Regions from separate parts of the Mesorhizobium sp. B2-1-3A genome, predicted to be linked through region 1. Evidence: riboswitches for the same ligand, from Rfam matches in the RefSeq annotation. Region 1 holds a riboswitch; the other holds the start of a gene.
What was found. A riboswitch is a leader RNA that binds a small molecule or an ion and turns the genes downstream of it on or off. The one in region 1 is predicted to bind cobalamin.
Positions count from the first base shown of each region.

Region 2: another riboswitch for cobalamin. It lies ahead of FJ977_RS02280 (DUF1636 family protein); the one in region 1 lies ahead of FJ977_RS15755 (CbtB domain-containing protein).

Region 1 is NZ_VFWK01000004.1:10,408-18,324, reverse strand. Features, by position in the region: gene cbiB (adenosylcobinamide-phosphate synthase CbiB) at 1-452, shown strand, start outside; gene cobO (cob(I)yrinic acid a,c-diamide adenosyltransferase) at 449-1,078, opposite strand; gene cobU (bifunctional adenosylcobinamide kinase/adenosylcobinamide-phosphate guanylyltransferase) at 1,080-1,595, opposite strand; gene FJ977_RS15760 (CbtA family protein) at 1,588-2,391, opposite strand; gene FJ977_RS15755 (CbtB domain-containing protein) at 2,407-2,586, opposite strand; cobalamin riboswitch at 2,622-2,820, opposite strand; gene FJ977_RS15750 (aromatic ring-hydroxylating dioxygenase subunit alpha) at 2,965-4,134, shown strand; gene FJ977_RS15745 (MFS transporter) at 4,138-5,337, opposite strand; gene FJ977_RS15740 (DUF1624 domain-containing protein) at 5,546-6,544, shown strand; gene FJ977_RS15735 (isoprenylcysteine carboxylmethyltransferase family protein) at 6,541-7,017, shown strand; gene FJ977_RS15730 (MerR family DNA-binding transcriptional regulator) at 7,024-7,410, opposite strand; gene mgtE (magnesium transporter) at 7,548-7,917, opposite strand, start outside.
Region 2 is NZ_VFWK01000001.1:447,039-454,955, reverse strand. Features, by position in the region: gene FJ977_RS02300 (D-arabinono-1,4-lactone oxidase) at 1-91, shown strand, start outside; gene FJ977_RS02295 (alanine racemase) at 88-1,221, shown strand; gene FJ977_RS02290 (helix-turn-helix domain-containing GNAT family N-acetyltransferase) at 1,551-2,501, shown strand; gene FJ977_RS02285 (AraC family transcriptional regulator) at 2,508-3,341, opposite strand; cobalamin riboswitch at 3,620-3,825, shown strand; gene FJ977_RS02280 (DUF1636 family protein) at 3,847-4,314, shown strand; gene FJ977_RS02275 (ABC transporter ATP-binding protein) at 4,311-5,099, shown strand; gene FJ977_RS02270 (ABC transporter substrate-binding protein) at 5,145-6,092, shown strand; gene FJ977_RS02265 (iron ABC transporter permease) at 6,092-7,141, shown strand; gene FJ977_RS02260 (MarR family transcriptional regulator) at 7,289-7,768, shown strand; gene FJ977_RS02255 (HlyD family secretion protein) at 7,765-7,917, shown strand, end outside.

The sequences.
Region 1 (7,917 bases):
CCGCCTACAAGGCCGCCAACACCGCCGATTCGATGATCGGCCACCGCACCCCGCGCCACGAGGCCTTCGGCTGGGCGGCGGCGCGCTTCGACGACTGGATCAACCTGCCGGCCTCTCGGCTGACGGCGCTGCTGATCGTGCTGGCGGCTTTCCTGGTCAGGGACGCCGATCCCCGCGGCGCCTGGCATGCGGTGTGGCGCGACGCGAAAAAACACCGCTCGCCCAACGCCGGCTGGCCGGAAGCGGCAATGGCGGGCGCGCTCGGTCTGGCACTGGCCGGACCGCGCAGCTATGGCGGCGTGCTGGTCGAGGATGTCTTCATGGGTGAAGGCGGCCGCCGCGACGTCGACAGCGGTGACATCAGGCGGGCGCTGAAACTCTACCGCGTCGCCGACTATCTGCTGATCGCGCTGTTCGGCTTGGTCTCGGTGATCGCGGTTCTGGCGTTCTAGAACTCGATCCCTTGCTGGGCTTTCACGCCCGCCGAAAAATGGTGCTTGGTCACACCCATTTCGGTGACCAGGTCGGCCGCTTCGACAAGCGCCGGCTTGGCATTGCGGCCAGTGACGACAACATGCAGGCCCTCGCGACGCGCTTTCAGCGCTGCAACCACCTTGTCGAGATCGAGATAGTCGTAGCGCAATGCTATATTGAGCTCATCGAGCACGACAAGGCTGATCGACGGATCGGCGATCAGCTCCAGCGCCTTGGCCCAGGCGGCTTCGGCAGCGGCGATATCGCGCTTCAGATCCTGCGTCTCCCAGGTGAAGCCCTCGCCCATTGCGTGCCAGACGACGCGGTCGCCGAAGGCCGCGAAAGCGTCCTTCTCGCCCGTGTGCCACTTGCCCTTGATGAACTGGACGACGCCGACGCGCTTGCCATAGCCGAGCATGCGGAGCGCCAAACCGAACGCTGCTGTCGTCTTGCCCTTGCCCGGGCCGGTGTTGACGATCAGCAGACCCTTCTCGATCGTCTTGGCCGCCACCTCGGCGTCCTGCACCGCCTTGCGCTTGGCCATCTTGGCGCGGTGGCGCTCTTCGTCCCTGTCTTCGGTGGTCTTGCCATCGATATCGGTCATTTCATTTCACCTTGAGCGGCAGCCCCGCCACCATCAGCAGCACCGTATCGGCGATCGCCGCGATCTGCTGGTTGAGCCGACCGGCCTCATCACGAAACCGGCGCGCCAGTGCGTTGTCCGGCACGATGCCTTGCCCGACTTCGTTGGATACCACGAACCACGGCCCGCGCGGCCGCGACAACACATCCGCCAGCCGCCGGCATTCAAACCCAAGGTCATGGTCAGCCAGCATGTGATTGGTCAGCCACAGCGTCAGGCAGTCGACCAGCACAGGCCGGCTATCTGGCAAAGCCTCGAGCGCGCCGGCGAGGTCGAGCGGCGCATCGATGGTCGTCCAGCCCGCGCCGCGCCGCGCCCGATGCAGCGCGATGCGCTCGCGCATCTCGTCGTCATAGGCTTGCGCGGTGGCGATGTAGGTCCATGGCGAGGGCAACGCCGTCACCAGGGTTTCGGCATGCGCGCTCTTTCCCGAGCGCGCACCACCGATGATGAAGGTCAGCCTGCCGCGATCAGGCAAAGCTGTCGCGCAGGCTGGTCGCGGTGCCGGTGAAGCGTCCGCGCACCACGCCGACGACGGCGCCAAGCACCAGCCAGAACACCAGACTGGTCAGCGTCACCGCCACCACGAACTGGTGGTGCAGGCCTTCCGGGATCGGTGTCTCGAAGCTGTCGGGCTGCGGCGCGCCGACAATGTGCGGCGCCACGATCAGCAGCACGGCAAGGATGGCGAGCGGCAGCGACTTGCGGAACGCGATCAGGCCAAGCCCGATGGCGGTCGCGACCACCGTTGCCACCCACCAGATCTGCCGCTGCGTGAGGTCGGCCGCCGGCATGGCGGGCAGTTCCGGCGGCAGGCCGAGGCCGGGCGCCAGCGTGAACACGGCAAAGCCGGCCAGGCCCCAGAACACGCCCTGGCGCCAGTTGCCGATGCCGCCGGCGAATTCCGAAACAGCGACCAGGATCAGCGCGAAACCGATGCCGGTGACGACGTTGGAAACCACGTTGAAGGCAAAACGCTCGAAGCCGTCGGCCGGCGCCCAGCCTTCGTCTTCGGCCGGAGCAGCCGCTGCGGCCGGAGCCGGGGTGGCAGCGCTCATGGCATTCGATGCCGCCGGCGCGGCGGAACTCATTGCGTTGCCGCTGGCGGCATCAGCCGGCGCCGCGGCATGGTCATGGCCGCCTTCGGCCTGTTCGTAGACTTCCGCCTTGAGGATCAGCGGCACGGTGGCATAGGCCTGCATGCAGGCGAGGACGACGCCGGCCACGAGCCCTGCGATCGCCGCGATGAACACGACGTTGCGAAACAGATTCATGATGTCAGATCCTCGTCAGTGGCAGGGAAACGCCATCGAATGCCGGTTGTCATGACCAGCATTGTGGACCGCATCAATGTGCGAGAAGCCGACGAAGCCGATGATGAAGGTGCCGAGCAGCGCGGCGAACGCCAGCTGCATGAAGCGCGACTGCGAGGAGACGGAGGCGCCGCGGGAGACGGAAGCGGTAGTCATGTCTTGTCCTTTCACCCTCCACCCGAGGGCATCGAAGTCAGTTTCCTGTCGCCGGCAGGTCTCCTGGCTCACGGATCAGCGCCCTTCCCCACCTTCCCGAAGACAAATCTTCAGTGGCATATGGAGAGGACTACCGCACACAGTTGCGGGGGCAGCAACGGCATTGGGCAACAAGTCAGCCCGCACCGCATTCCCTCTTGGCTCCAAAATGGAACCGACGACATCAGCGACTATAGGCAGAATCATTGCCTCCGGCAAACCAAATTCCGCCGGTAACCAGCGCGATTACGCCATGCCGGCCACATCAGCCGTCATCGGCGCAACAATTGACAATTGTGCCGGCCGGGTGTCGGCTGGCCACTTCACAGGAAGCCAGCCATGCAACCCATTGCCAGCGAGCGCGATCCCTATAACGGCTTGACCCAGGCCGAACCCACCCTGCCCTCATCGGCGTATTGGGATGAAGCGGCTTATCAGCTGGACCTCGATGCCATCTGGTACAAGAACTGGCTGCTGGTCTGCCGCGAGGCCGATCTGGCCCAGCCGCTGGCCTTCCGCCGATTCCGCATCGGCACGCAGGACATCATCGTGCTGCGCGACGACACCGGCGCGCTGCGTGCCTTCCACAACACGTGCCGGCATCGCGGCTCGCAGCTTTGCCAGGAGAGCGAGGGCCGGCTGAAGGCGCGGCTGATCACCTGCCCCTATCATGCCTGGTCCTATTCGCTTCGCGGCGACCTCGTGCGCGTGCCGTCGAAATCATTGCCGGACGGCTTCGACAAGGCCGACCATCCGCTCTATCGCGTCGCACTCTCGGTATGGCGCGGCTTCGTGTTCATCAATTTGCAGGAGGATGCGGCCGGCTCGGCGCAGGCATCCTTCGACCCTGCCTCCGGCAATCTCGGCAACTGGCCTCTGGAAACGCTGGTGACGGGCCATGTGCTGCGCAAGGTGATGCACTGCAACTGGAAGATCTTTTGGGAGAACTTCAACGAGTGCCTGCATTGTCCGGGCGTCCACAAGGACCTGTCGCGGCTGGTGCCGATCTATGGCCGCGGCCTGATGAGCCGGCATGACGACCCCGAATGGACCCGCCACGCCGACAATGACGCGCCGGAGTTTTCCGGTGGTCTGCGGACGGGCGCCGAAACCTGGTCGAGCGACGGCAAGACCCATGGGCCGATCTTCCCGGGATTGACACCGGCCGAACGCGCCGCTGGCCAGACCTACGCCACCAGCCTGCCCTCGATGTTCATCGTCGGCCATGTCGACTATGTCAGGACCGTCCGGCTGGTACCGCTCGGGCCGGAACAGACGGAACTTGTCGCCGAATGGCTGTTCGCCCCCGAGGCGCTGGCCGCAACCGACATCGACAACATCATCGCCTTCGGCACACAGGTGCTGGAGGAGGATGCGGCGATCTGCGAGGTCAACCAGAAAGGCCTGCGCTCGATGCGCCACGCCGCCGGCGTGCTGATGCCCGAGGAATATGAACTGCACCGCTTCCACAACTGGGTGCGCGAGCGCCACGCGGCACTTTCACCGTGATCCTCACAGCGACTTCGGCAGGTAGCGCCAGGTCACGAAGCCGCACGCCGCCGCCAGCAGGCTGAGCGTGACGAACACCGAGCCCAGCCCGAAGAAGATCAGCACCACCGAATAGACCAGCGGCGGCGTCAGTTCCGAAAAATCGAGATAGGTGCGATAGACCGCAGCCATCTGCGGCCGTTCATAAGATCGTACAGAACGCATGAAGGCGGTCGAGCCCAGGGCATCGAGCGCGATGGTGAAGAACGCGCCACCAAGCAGGAAAGCGCCGGTCAGCAATGGCGCGGTCGCTCCCACCGTGCCCGCGGCCAGCAGCATGGCCGACATGGCGAAATAGGCAAATGTCATGGTGCGCCGGCCGCCAAAGCGCTTTCCAGCCTTGCCCCAGAAGATCGCCATGAACAAAAGCGCGTTGCCGGCCGAAACAAGGAGGCCGCCGGCGATATCGCCCTGACCGGTGATGACCATGAACAGCGGCCCATAGACGAAGAACGTCGTCCAGAAGCAGGAGCGGCCGAAGGCGATCAGCCAGGCGAGCCTCAATCTGGGCTGCGCGACGAAGCGGCCGATATTGGCGAGCGGATTGGCCGGCCGGGTCTTGCCGGGCCGGATAGACTGGTTGTCGCCCAGCCGATAGGTCCAGAACAGCGCCAGCAAGGCCAGCGCGAACACCGCCACCGCCCCATGCGCCGCATAGATGCCGAAGCGTGTATAGAGGAAGATGCCGAGCGTCGGCCCGCCGGTCCAGGCGACCATCGACCACGCCATGCGCAGCGATTCGGCCTGCATGAAGTCGGTCTTGCGGATGTGGTCCATGATGTAGAGATTGAGGGTGATCGACAGCGCGCTGGCGCCCATCACCCGGCACAGCATCCCGGCCAGTTGCCCGGCAAGCGTATGGGTGACGAAGAACAGCGAGCCGATGGCAAGCAGGCAGGCGCCAGCCGTATAGACCCAGCGCCGGGCAAAGCGGCGGATCAGCATCGGCATGAACAAGGTCACCGATAGGCCGAGCAGCGCCACGATGGTGTAGAGGATCGAGACGATCTGCTCGTTGTGCAGGATCTCGTAGGCCTGGATCGGGATGACGCTCGACACCGTGGCGCGGGCAAAGGACTCCACCGCGTAGAGCGAGGCGAAGGTGCGCGCATCCGCGGCCTTGAGGGCCGGGAGCCAGATCGGATGGCGCACATGGGTGGACATTGCTTCCCCAAAGCAGAATCACCAGCCAAATCTGCCTTGGTCATTCCCGGGCGATTAAGAGGAAACCGACCCGTTACCGGCCAAAAGCGAAGCCGGTCAAAGGCTTCCCGGCTCTGGCCTAAAGCGTCGCTTGATCCACCCCCTGGCCTTCTTCTGTCCGGTCCAACCGTGATAGTCCTCAGGCGGGGCTGAATCAGATCGCGAGACCATGACCATCCATACGCCGACCGTACCCGTTCCGGAGCCATCCAGGCGCATCGTCGCCATCGACATCGTGCGCGGCGTCGCGCTGCTGGCCATGGCGAGCTACCATTTCACCTGGGACCTAGAGTTTTTCGGCTACACCGATCCGGGCCTCACCGCCTTCGGCTGGTGGAAGATCTATGCGCGCTGCATCGCCTCGACCTTCCTGTTCCTGGTCGGCGTCAGCCTGTACCTCGCCCATGGCCGGCAAATCCGCTGGAACGGTTTCTGGAAGCGGTTCGCCATGGTTGCCGGAGCGGCGATCGCCATTTCGGTCGTCACGCGGATCGCCACGCCTGACGGCTTCATATTCTTCGGCATCCTGCACCAGATCGCGCTCGCCAGCCTGCTCGGCCTCGCCTTCCTGCGCCTGCCCGCACTGCTGACGCTTGTCATTGCCGCGCTCGTCATCGCGGCGCCCATCTACCTGCGCTTCGAGGCGCTGGATCATCCCTGGCTGTGGTGGATCGGCCTGTCGGCGATCAATCCGCGATCCAACGATTATGTGCCCCTGTTTCCTTGGTTCGGCGCGGTGCTTGTCGGCATCGGCGTGGCGAAACTCGCCTCCGCATCCGGCATGCGAGCCCGCCTTGCGAGCCTCAAACCCGGCCGCTGGGCCAATCCGCTGGTCTTCATCGGCCGCCACAGCCTCGCCTTCTACCTGATCCACCAGCCCCTGCTGATCGGCTGCGTCTGGTTGTTCTCGCAAGTGATGCCGGCCCAGATCGAAACCCCGCAGGTCAATTTCCTCAAAACCTGCCAGCGCTCGTGCGAGCAGACGCGCAACGCAACCTTCTGTTCGAGCTATTGCGGCTGCATGCTGACGACGCTCGAGGGCGAAGCCTCGCTTGATCGGCTCGAGAACAACGACCAGACTGCGGAATTCCGGGCGCATCTGGGCGATCTGGCCGGCAGCTGCACGGCCCAGACCGAAGACAAGATGGATGAGGGAGGAACGCAATGACCGAAACCCAGCCGAAGCCCGGAGTGATACCGTGGCCGCCGGTTATCTACACCGCGGCGATCGCCATCAGCATCATCCTCGGCATGCTCTATCCCCTGCCCTGGATCGGCGATCTCCTGGGCGACATCCTGTTCGCGGCAGGCTGGGTGGCATTGTTCGGCGTCGCCGTGCTCTGGTTCACCGCCATCCGCACCATGATGCGGGCCAGGACAACGCTCAATCCCAATGCCGTGCCCGACCATCTCGTCACGACCGGCCCCTTCGGCGTCACCCGCAACCCGATGTATCTCGCCAACACACTGCTGTTGATCGGCGTCGCCTTTGTCTCGGGGATAGCCTGGTTCCTGCTCTTTGCCTTCATCGCCGCCTTCCTCACCCAGAAACTGGCGATCGAGGGCGAGGAAAAGATACTGGCGGCGAAATTCGGCAAGAAATACCGCGACTACGCGAAGCGGGTGCGGCGCTGGATTTGAGCAGCGTCAGGTGTTGACGCCAAGCTCCACGAGCCGCTCGACGCAGGATTCCTCGGCCTGGTCGAGCTCGGCCAGCGTCTCCTCGAGGTCGCGGCGCTTCTGCCTCAGATCCTCGCGCTTTTCCTCGATGCGCTTGATCATCAGCTTGAGCTGCCCGACCTCGCCCGGCGGCTCCTTGTACATCTGGATGATTTCGCGGATCTCGTTGATCGAGAAGCCGAGCCTTTTGCCGCGCATGATCTGCCGGATGAGATGGCGGTCCGAGGGACGAAACAGCCGCGTGCGGCCACGCCGCACCGGCTGCACCAGCCCCTCGTCCTCGTAGAAACGCAGCGTCCGCGTCGACACGTCGAATTCGCGGGTCAGTTCGGTGATCGAATAATATTCCCGCATTGTCACTCCAAGTCGGAATTCCGGGCGACCGCCACGCGGCGCCGCCTTCTGTCCCGAACCAAACCCTTGGCCGCCGGAATCGACATGGCCCCCACGCGAGCCTCGCACGGCATTTACGTAAAAGTCAATTGAGGTGGCTACCTGACGCCGAACCACCAGCTTGCAAGGCCAAGGAACGCGAAAAAGCCGACGCAGTCGGTGACGGTGGTGACGAAAACCGCCGACGCGACGGCCGGGTCTATCTTGAACCGGTCGAGCAGCAGCGGGATCAGGATGCCGGCAAGCGCGGCCGCGAACATATTGATGATCATCGCCGCTCCGATGATCCCGCCCAGGTTAGGATCACGAAACCAGACGGCGGCGACGATGCCGATCAGAACGGCAAAGACGATGCCGTTGATGAAGCCCACACCCATTTCGCGGCGGATGATGCGGGCGGCATTGTAGATGTCGAGGTCCTTCGTCGCCAGCGCCCGCACGGTGACGGTCATGGTCTGCGATCCGGCA
Region 2 (7,917 bases), on a different contig from region 1:
GGACGATGCCATGGCGGTGCGCCGCGACATCGATCCGCGAAACCGTTTCGTCTCGCCCTACATGGCTGGCTTGTTCGGCATCGAACCATGAGCGCCTATTTCGCCACTCTATCGCAGGCGCTGAAGCAGGCCGGTATCTTCCAGCCCTGTCTGGTGCTGGACCGCGACCGGCTGGACAGCAACATCGCCCTGGTGAAGGACAGGCTTGACCCCAGCCTTGCCGTGCGGCTGGTCGACAAGTCGCTCGCTTGCCTGCCGCTGCTTTCGCATATCGGCAAGACGCTTGGAAGCGATCGCTTCATGACTTTCCATCCGCCGATCAGCGCGGCGGTGCTGAAGGCGTTCCCGCATGCGGATCTGCTGTACGGCAAACCAATGCCGGTCAGCGCGGCAAGAGCGGTGCTGGTGAAGGGCGACGCCGACTGGTCGCGTGTCTGCTGGCTGGTCGACAGCGACGAAAGACTGGCGGAATATGGCGCTCTGGCCGCCGATCTCGCTATCGAGCTGCGTATCGCCTTCGAGGTCGATGTCGGCCTCCATCGCGGCGGGTTTGCCCGCCCGGCCGAGATCAAGGCGCTGACGGTGCCGAAGGGCCTGTGTTGCGAAGGCATCATGGCCTATGAGGCGCATGCGCCGGAAATCCCCGGGCTGTTTGGCGGTGCTGCCAAGGCGTTGATGAAAGCCTCGGCGCTGGCGGCAGATTTCGTCGTGGCACTCGAACCGGATCAGCGCCGCATCCTCAACATCGGCGGCTCGAAGACGGCGCTGCTGCATGGCGCGGGCGTTGCCAACGAAGTCTCGATCGGCTCGGCTTTCGTCCTGCCCAGCGATTTCGACAAGCCGGGGCTCAACGGATTCCAGCCGGCCGCCTTCATCGCCACCCCGATCCTCAAGGCGGCCGATGCGGCGCTGCCAGGCCCGGTCTGGTTCTCGAAGGCCTTGCAGGCGCTCGGCCTCTTCCCGCGCAAAGGCTGCTATCTCTATGGCGGCAAGTGGATGGCCGAAGCGGTGTTCCCGGAAGGAATGAAACCAAACGGTCTGATGGGGTTTTCCTCCAACCAGCAATTCATGAGCTTGCCGGCAACAGCGCAGGTGAAGCCGGGGGATTATGCCTTTCTGAGGCCGACGCAGAGCGAGGCTGTGCTGCAGCAATTCGGGCCGATCGCGGTATTTTCTGGCGGCAAGATCGTTGATCGCTGGCCGGTGTTGCCGATGGGTTGAGGGGCGCCACTGCGGTCGTGATTGGCGCACCGACCCCGCGATGTCGTCATTCTAGGGCGGAGCGACGCGAAGCGGAGCGCAGACCCTAGAATCCATGCCCCCTTCCGCTATGCAACGAAATGGATTCTTGGCGCCTAATGCAGACACATGAAGCCCGTTCTGCGGCGTGGCGCGCTTCGGCCACCGTCACGGAATGGATTCCAGGGTCTGCGCGCGTCGCTTCGCTCCTTGCTCCGCCCTAGAATGATGAAGTTGTGAGGTGCGTTGGGTCAACCATTTTATTGACTCAGTCAACCAAATGATCAATCCTGTGCGGACAGGAGATGCCCATGACGATTCACCATCAGCCCGGTAACGAAGCGCCCAACAAAGACCTGATCGACGCGGTGCGGGCTTTCAACCGCTTCTACACCCGCCAGATCGGGCTGCTCGACGAAGGGCTGCTGAAAAGCGCCTTCTCGCTGACCGAGGCGCGCGTGCTCTACGAACTGGCGCACCGCGACGGTCTGACCGCGACCGACCTCGGGCGCGACCTCGGTCTCGACGCCGGCTATGTCAGCCGTCTGCTGAAGAAGTTCGAGCGCCTTCACCTCATCTCCAGGTCGACGATGGTTTCGGACGCCAGGCAATCGTCGATTGCGCTGACGCTGGCGGGCAGGAATGCCTTCGCGCCGCTGAACAAGGATTCGCACGACCAGGTCGCGGCGCTCCTCGATCGGCTGCCTGCGTCGGAGCAGGACCGGCTGGTGAAATCCATGCGGACGGTCCAGGCTCTGCTGGGTGAAAGCGCCGAGCCAAGGATCCCTTATCTGTTGCGGCCGCTGCAGGTCGGCGACATTGGCTGGATCATCCGCCGGCAAGGCATGCTCTACGCGCAGGACTATGGCTGGGACGAAACCTATGAGGCGCTGGTTGCCGAAATCCTCGCGGCATTCGTCAAATCCTTCGATCCGAAATGGGAACGAAGCTGGATCGCCGAGCGCGATGGCGAGGTCGTCGGCTCGGTCTTCGTCGTGCGCAAATCGCCCAAGGTGGCGAAGCTGCGCCTGCTCTATGTCGAACCTTCGGTGCGTGGCCTCGGCATCGGCAGGCGGCTGGTCGAGGAATGCATCGGCTTTGCCCGTGCGAAGGGCTACAAGACGCTGACCTTGTGGACCAACGATATCCTGATAGCCGCCCGGCACATCTACCAGGCGGTCGGCTTCAGACTGACCGAGGAAGAACCTCACCACTCCTTCGGCAAGGATCTGGTTGGCCAGACCTGGGACTTGGAATTGTAGTGCCGGTCAATCCTTGATCGGCACCCAGATCTCTAGCCCGCCATCGCCGCTGCGCGGATCGAACTCCGGACCGTAGCGTTCGAATTCCGGCGCGTCCGCTATCTCGTGCCCGGAGGCCGGCAGCCATTTGTTCCAGATCGTGTTGACGGTGCGGCGGATGGTCGAGATGTGCTCGCGATGCGCAAACACCGCATATTTCTGGGCGGGTATGCGCACGCGGCTGAGTTCCCTTGGACGGTCGGAAAAATCGGTGACCTCGACACCGGCGACGTAGTCGAAATTGCCGGCATCGTCGCCGTTGGCGCAGACGCCGTAGGCGACGTCGCCGGTCTCGCCTGGAATGTTGCCGATATAGGGACCGAAGCGTTGCCACTGCATCGGAATGGCGGCGCTGGTTTCACAGGTGTAGCGTTCGCCGAGCCCAGCGATCGGCAACGGCCGGCTGGTCTCGAAGCGCGGTGGTTCGAGGGCCGAAAGAAAGGATTGGTCCATCAGGATCGGCTCCACGAGGTCGAGGGTCTTGGTCGAGCCTCGCGCGCGCACCATCTCCGGCGTGGTGCCGAACTGTTCGCGGAAGGCGCGGGTGAAAGCCTCATGCGAACTGTAGCCGGCATCGAGCGCCACCGAGAGGATGTCGGGCGCTCCGCCGGCCAGCCTGCGCGCCGCCTCGGTCAGCCTGCGTGCGCGCATGTAGCCCATGACCGAGCGGCCGGTGGCGGCGCCGAAGGCGCGCGTCACATGAAAGCGCGACACGCCGCTGCTTTGGGCGACATCGTCGAGCGAGATCGCCTCCGGCAGATGGCTCTCGACAAACCACAGCGCTTTCTCGGTCGGGTTCATGGGTTCCTCGCATTGAGCGGATCATCTTGCGGCCTTCGCGCGCGGCAGTTTGATCGAAATTGCGCTTGCCGTGCAATCCGGACGGCAACGCTCCGCGGCCAGCCGCATCTCCAGGAGCGAGACTGGCTCGCTGTCTTCTTCCGGCAGCAAGCCCTCACTTGACGTCCCCGCGCGGCATGATCTAAGATGTAATGTAATTACATAACATGTACAATTTGAGCGCCGCCGCGGGATCGACAATGCACCGAGAAATCCGTTGCGAAGCAATTGGGGGAAAACTACGATCGAGTGGTGATGGTCCCCGAGTCGAAAGGCGAGGGGTGAAAAGGGAACACGGTGAGACCCAATAGGTCGAAGCCGTGGCTGCCCCCGCAACTGTAAGCGGTGAGCAAGATCCGAAATGCCACTGGCCGGCAAGGCTGGGAAGGCAGGATTGCGCAACGACCCGCGAGCCAGGAGACCTGCCATCACTGAGTTGACCGGACGGGGTGTGCCGGGAGGAAACGTGGACGTCGGTCTTGTCTGCCGGCTCGCCAACATCCTTCCGTCGCCAGTTTTGGAAAGTGACGGAAAGTTGGACGGCGCCATCGATCACCGCATCATCGTGTGCACGCTTTGCCGTGACGTTCCGACCGGCATCCGGTCGGGCGAAAGCCTGTGCGCCGACTTGCGCTCCCGGCTCTCGGCCCACGATGAACCCGCCGTGTCGCATGGCTTCACGATCGAGGGCGTCGAATGCATGGCGGGCTGCGCACGGCCGCTGACGGTAGCCTTCCAGGCGCCGGGCAAGGCCACCTATCTCTTCGGCTCCATCGATGCCGAGGCCGACGCTGGCGATCTCGTGCGATTTGCCTGGCTTTACGCCTCGCTCGCCGACGGCTGGTGCAATTCCGGCCAACGTCCGCCGCGACTGGCCGGCAAGACGCTGGCCCGCATCCCGGCGCCGGGCAAGCTGGCGGGTGATAGCCGATGACAATGCCACTCCTCGAGGCGCGCGACCTGGGTGCCGTGGCGAATGGCCGGAATCTGGTCCATGCGGTCAGCCTTTCTATCGCCACCGGCGATCGTCTCGCCATCATCGGCCCCAATGGCGCCGGCAAGACGACGCTGCTGCGCATGCTGTCGGGCATGCTCAGGCCAAGTTCGGGCGAGGTGAAGCTTGGCGGGCGACGCCTGGACAGGATCTCGACAGCCGAGCGGGCCCTGCACATGGCCGTCGTCGGCCAGACCGACCAGCCGGATCCGCGGCTGGCGGTGATCGACTATGTCGAACTTGGCCGCGTTCCGCATGCCGGCCTGAGGCGCAGGAGCGAGGAGCGTGACATCGTGGTGGACGCGCTGCGCCGGACCGGCCTTCTGCCGCTGCTTGGCCGCACCATTGGCTCGCTGTCTGGCGGGGAGCGCCAACGCGCCCAGCTGGCGCGCGCCATTGCGCAGCAACCGAAAGTGTTGTTCCTCGACGAGCCGACCAACCATCTCGACCCGCGTGCTCGCGGCGAGCTTCTCGAACTCGTCGCCGGCTTCGGCATGACGGTGATCGCGGTGCTGCACGACTTGGCCCTGGTGGCGCCGTTCGCCACCAGGGTCGCGGTGATGAACGAAGCGCGGCTGCACGCGTTGGCCGCACCGCGCGAAGCGCTGACGCAACAGCTGATCCGCGAGATTTTCGGCGTCGACGTGTTTCGCCTGCGCCACCCCACCGAGGACCGTGAACTGACGGTGTTCGATGTTCCGAACCGCGCCGCGCCGCCATCCTGATCGAACCATCCCTCATCAGCACTGTTCAACCAAGGAGCAAAATCCGTGAAACGTCTCGCCTTGTCGCTCGTCTTTTCCTTGCTGGCCTCTACCGCCTTCGCTTTCCCCGTCACCGTCGACAGTTGCGGCAAGCCGCTGACCTTCGACGGGCCGCCCAAGCGCGCAGTCATCCATGATCTCAACATGGCCGAGATGGCCTTCGCGCTGAAGCTGCAGCCGTCGATCGTCGGCCTGACCGGCATCACCGGATGGTACAAGGTCGGCCCCGAATTCAAGGCCGAGCAGGGCTCTATCCCGGAACTCGCGCCCAAATACCCGACGCTCGAGAACCTGGTCGCCGTCGAGCCCGATTTCTTCTTCGCCGGCTGGTACTATGGCATGAAGCCGGGCGGCGACGTGACGCCCGACACGCTCGCCCCACATGGCATCAAGACACTGGTGCTGACCGAGAGCTGCGTCCATCTCGACAAGAACCGCCCGGCGGCTTCCATGGACCTGCTCTATGACGATGTTGAAAAGCTGGGCAAGATCTTTGGCAAGGAGACCGAGGCGCAGAAGCTTGTCGCCGGCTGGAAGGCGCAACTCGCCGACATCACCACGAAGGTCGGCGACGCCAAGGGAACCCGCGTGTTCCTCTATGATTCCGGCGAGGACAAGCCGTTCACCGCCGGAAAATTCGCCATCCCCAGCGCCATGATATCAGCCGCCGGTGGCGACAACATCATGGCCGACATGGACACCAGCTGGGGCAACACGGACTGGGAAACAGTGGCCTCGCGCAATCCGCAATTCCTCATCCTGCTCGACTACCAGGATGGCGGCGGCTACAGGAAACTGCTCGATTTCCTGAAGGCGCATCCGGCGATGAAGGAGACGGACGCGGTCAAGAACGAGCGTTTCGTGGCCCTTCGCTATGCCGAACTGACGCCTGGACCGGCAAACATCGAGGCGATCGCCAAGATCGCCAAGGCGATGCATCCGGAAGCGTTCTGATGCTTCTTGCCCCAGGGCAAAAATCCGGCGCGCTTTCGGGGCACAAGGCATTCGCGCTGGCCATGGTGGCGGGCACGGTGGCGGTCGTCGCCCTCGTGCTGCTGTCGATAGCCTATGGTTCGACGCTGATCCCGCTGACCGACGTCATCGCCTCGCTTGGCCATGCCGTCGGGATGCATGAACACCAGGTGTCGGGCCCGGTCGGCAAGATCGTCGTCGATCTCAGGCTGCCGCGCACGATCCTGGCGGTCTGTGTCGGTGCCGGCCTCGGTATAACAGGTGCTTTGCTGCAGACGGTGACCCGCAACGATCTCGCCGATCCTTTCCTGTTCGGCCTGTCGTCGGGGGCCGCCGCCGGCGCTGTTTCCGTCATCACCGTCTTCGGCGACAGTTTTGGCATCTGGACCTTGCCGGTCGCCGCCTTCACCGGCGGCATACTGGCCGCCTGCATCGTCCTGCTGCTGGTCGCACGGGTAAGGGGGCAGGGACCGGAGCGGCTGATCCTCGCCGGCCTTGCCGTCTCCTTCCTGTTCACGGCATTGACCAATTATCTGGTCTTTGCCGGAGACCAGCGTGCGGCCCATTCGGTGCTGTTCTGGACGATGGGCGGGCTCGGGCTGGCGCGCTGGGATAATGTCTGGCTGGGCGCCTTGGGAGCCGGCACGATCGCGGCCTACGGGCTGTGGAACCACCGCAGGCTGGACGCCTTCCTAGCCGGTGAAAGTGCTGCCGAAAGCCTTGGCGTGCCGGTGGCGCGCATGCGCAGAGCGACGTTTCTCATTGCGGCCTTCTCGACGGCAATTCTCGTCTCGGTCGCCGGCGTCATCGGCTTTGTCGGATTGATGATCCCGCATCTGTCGCGGCCGCTGGCCGGCCCCTTGCATCTGCGCCTGATCGCAAGCTGTGCATTGTTCGGGGCGGTGCTCTTGCTGGCAAGCGATCTTCTCGCCCGGACGCTGCTGCCGCCGCAGGAACTGCCGATAGGCATCATCACCAGCTCACTCGGTGCCTTCTTCGTCGTCACGCTGGTCGTCCGAAACCGCCTGTGAAAAGGCCGATTCCTGCCTGGCCGGCTGTCTCCAGCGGTTCACTGATTGCCAGCCGCGATCGCGTTGCAAGACCGCCATGCACATTTGCCGGCTTCGGCCGTCACGTGACATCTTGAATAGTAAGCACGCTTATTATATGTATCGCTCATGGTTTCTGATGGCATAGATAGACTGGGCTTTTTGATCCACGACGTGCAACGTCTGCTGCGCAAGCGCTTCGAGACGCGTGCCAGCGGGCTTGGCCTTTCGTCGGCGCAATGGCGCCTCATGGTGCGTGTCGCCAAGGAGGCAGGCGTTACCCAGGCGCGGCTCGCGGAACTGCTCGAAATCGAGCCGATCAGCGTCTCGCGCCTCGTCGACCGGATGGAGGAGGGCGGCTGGATCGAACGCCGCGCCGACGCCGCCGACCGCCGCGTGCGCATGATTTTCCCGACAGCCAAGGCGAGCGCCGCCTATGCCGAGGTCAAGAGCCTCGCCGGCGAAGTCTATGAGGAATCGCTTGTCGGCGTTTCGCCCGAGGACCGCCGCGTCCTGATCAGGGCGCTCGATGTAATCGTGCAGAATCTGACGGACGGCGAGGCTTCGTCGCTTGAAAAGGTAAAGAGTGCGGAAGGCGCAGCAGCATGAATGCGGTAGCCAAGGTCGACGAAAACGCCCCCAAGGTCGAGATGGAAGCACCGGCCCAGCCGGTTGCCGCCCCTGTCGCGGTCGCCCCGCCCGTAGTGCCGGTGCCGGCGGCGCCAAAGAAGAAGCGCCGCATGGGCCGCTTCTTTTTG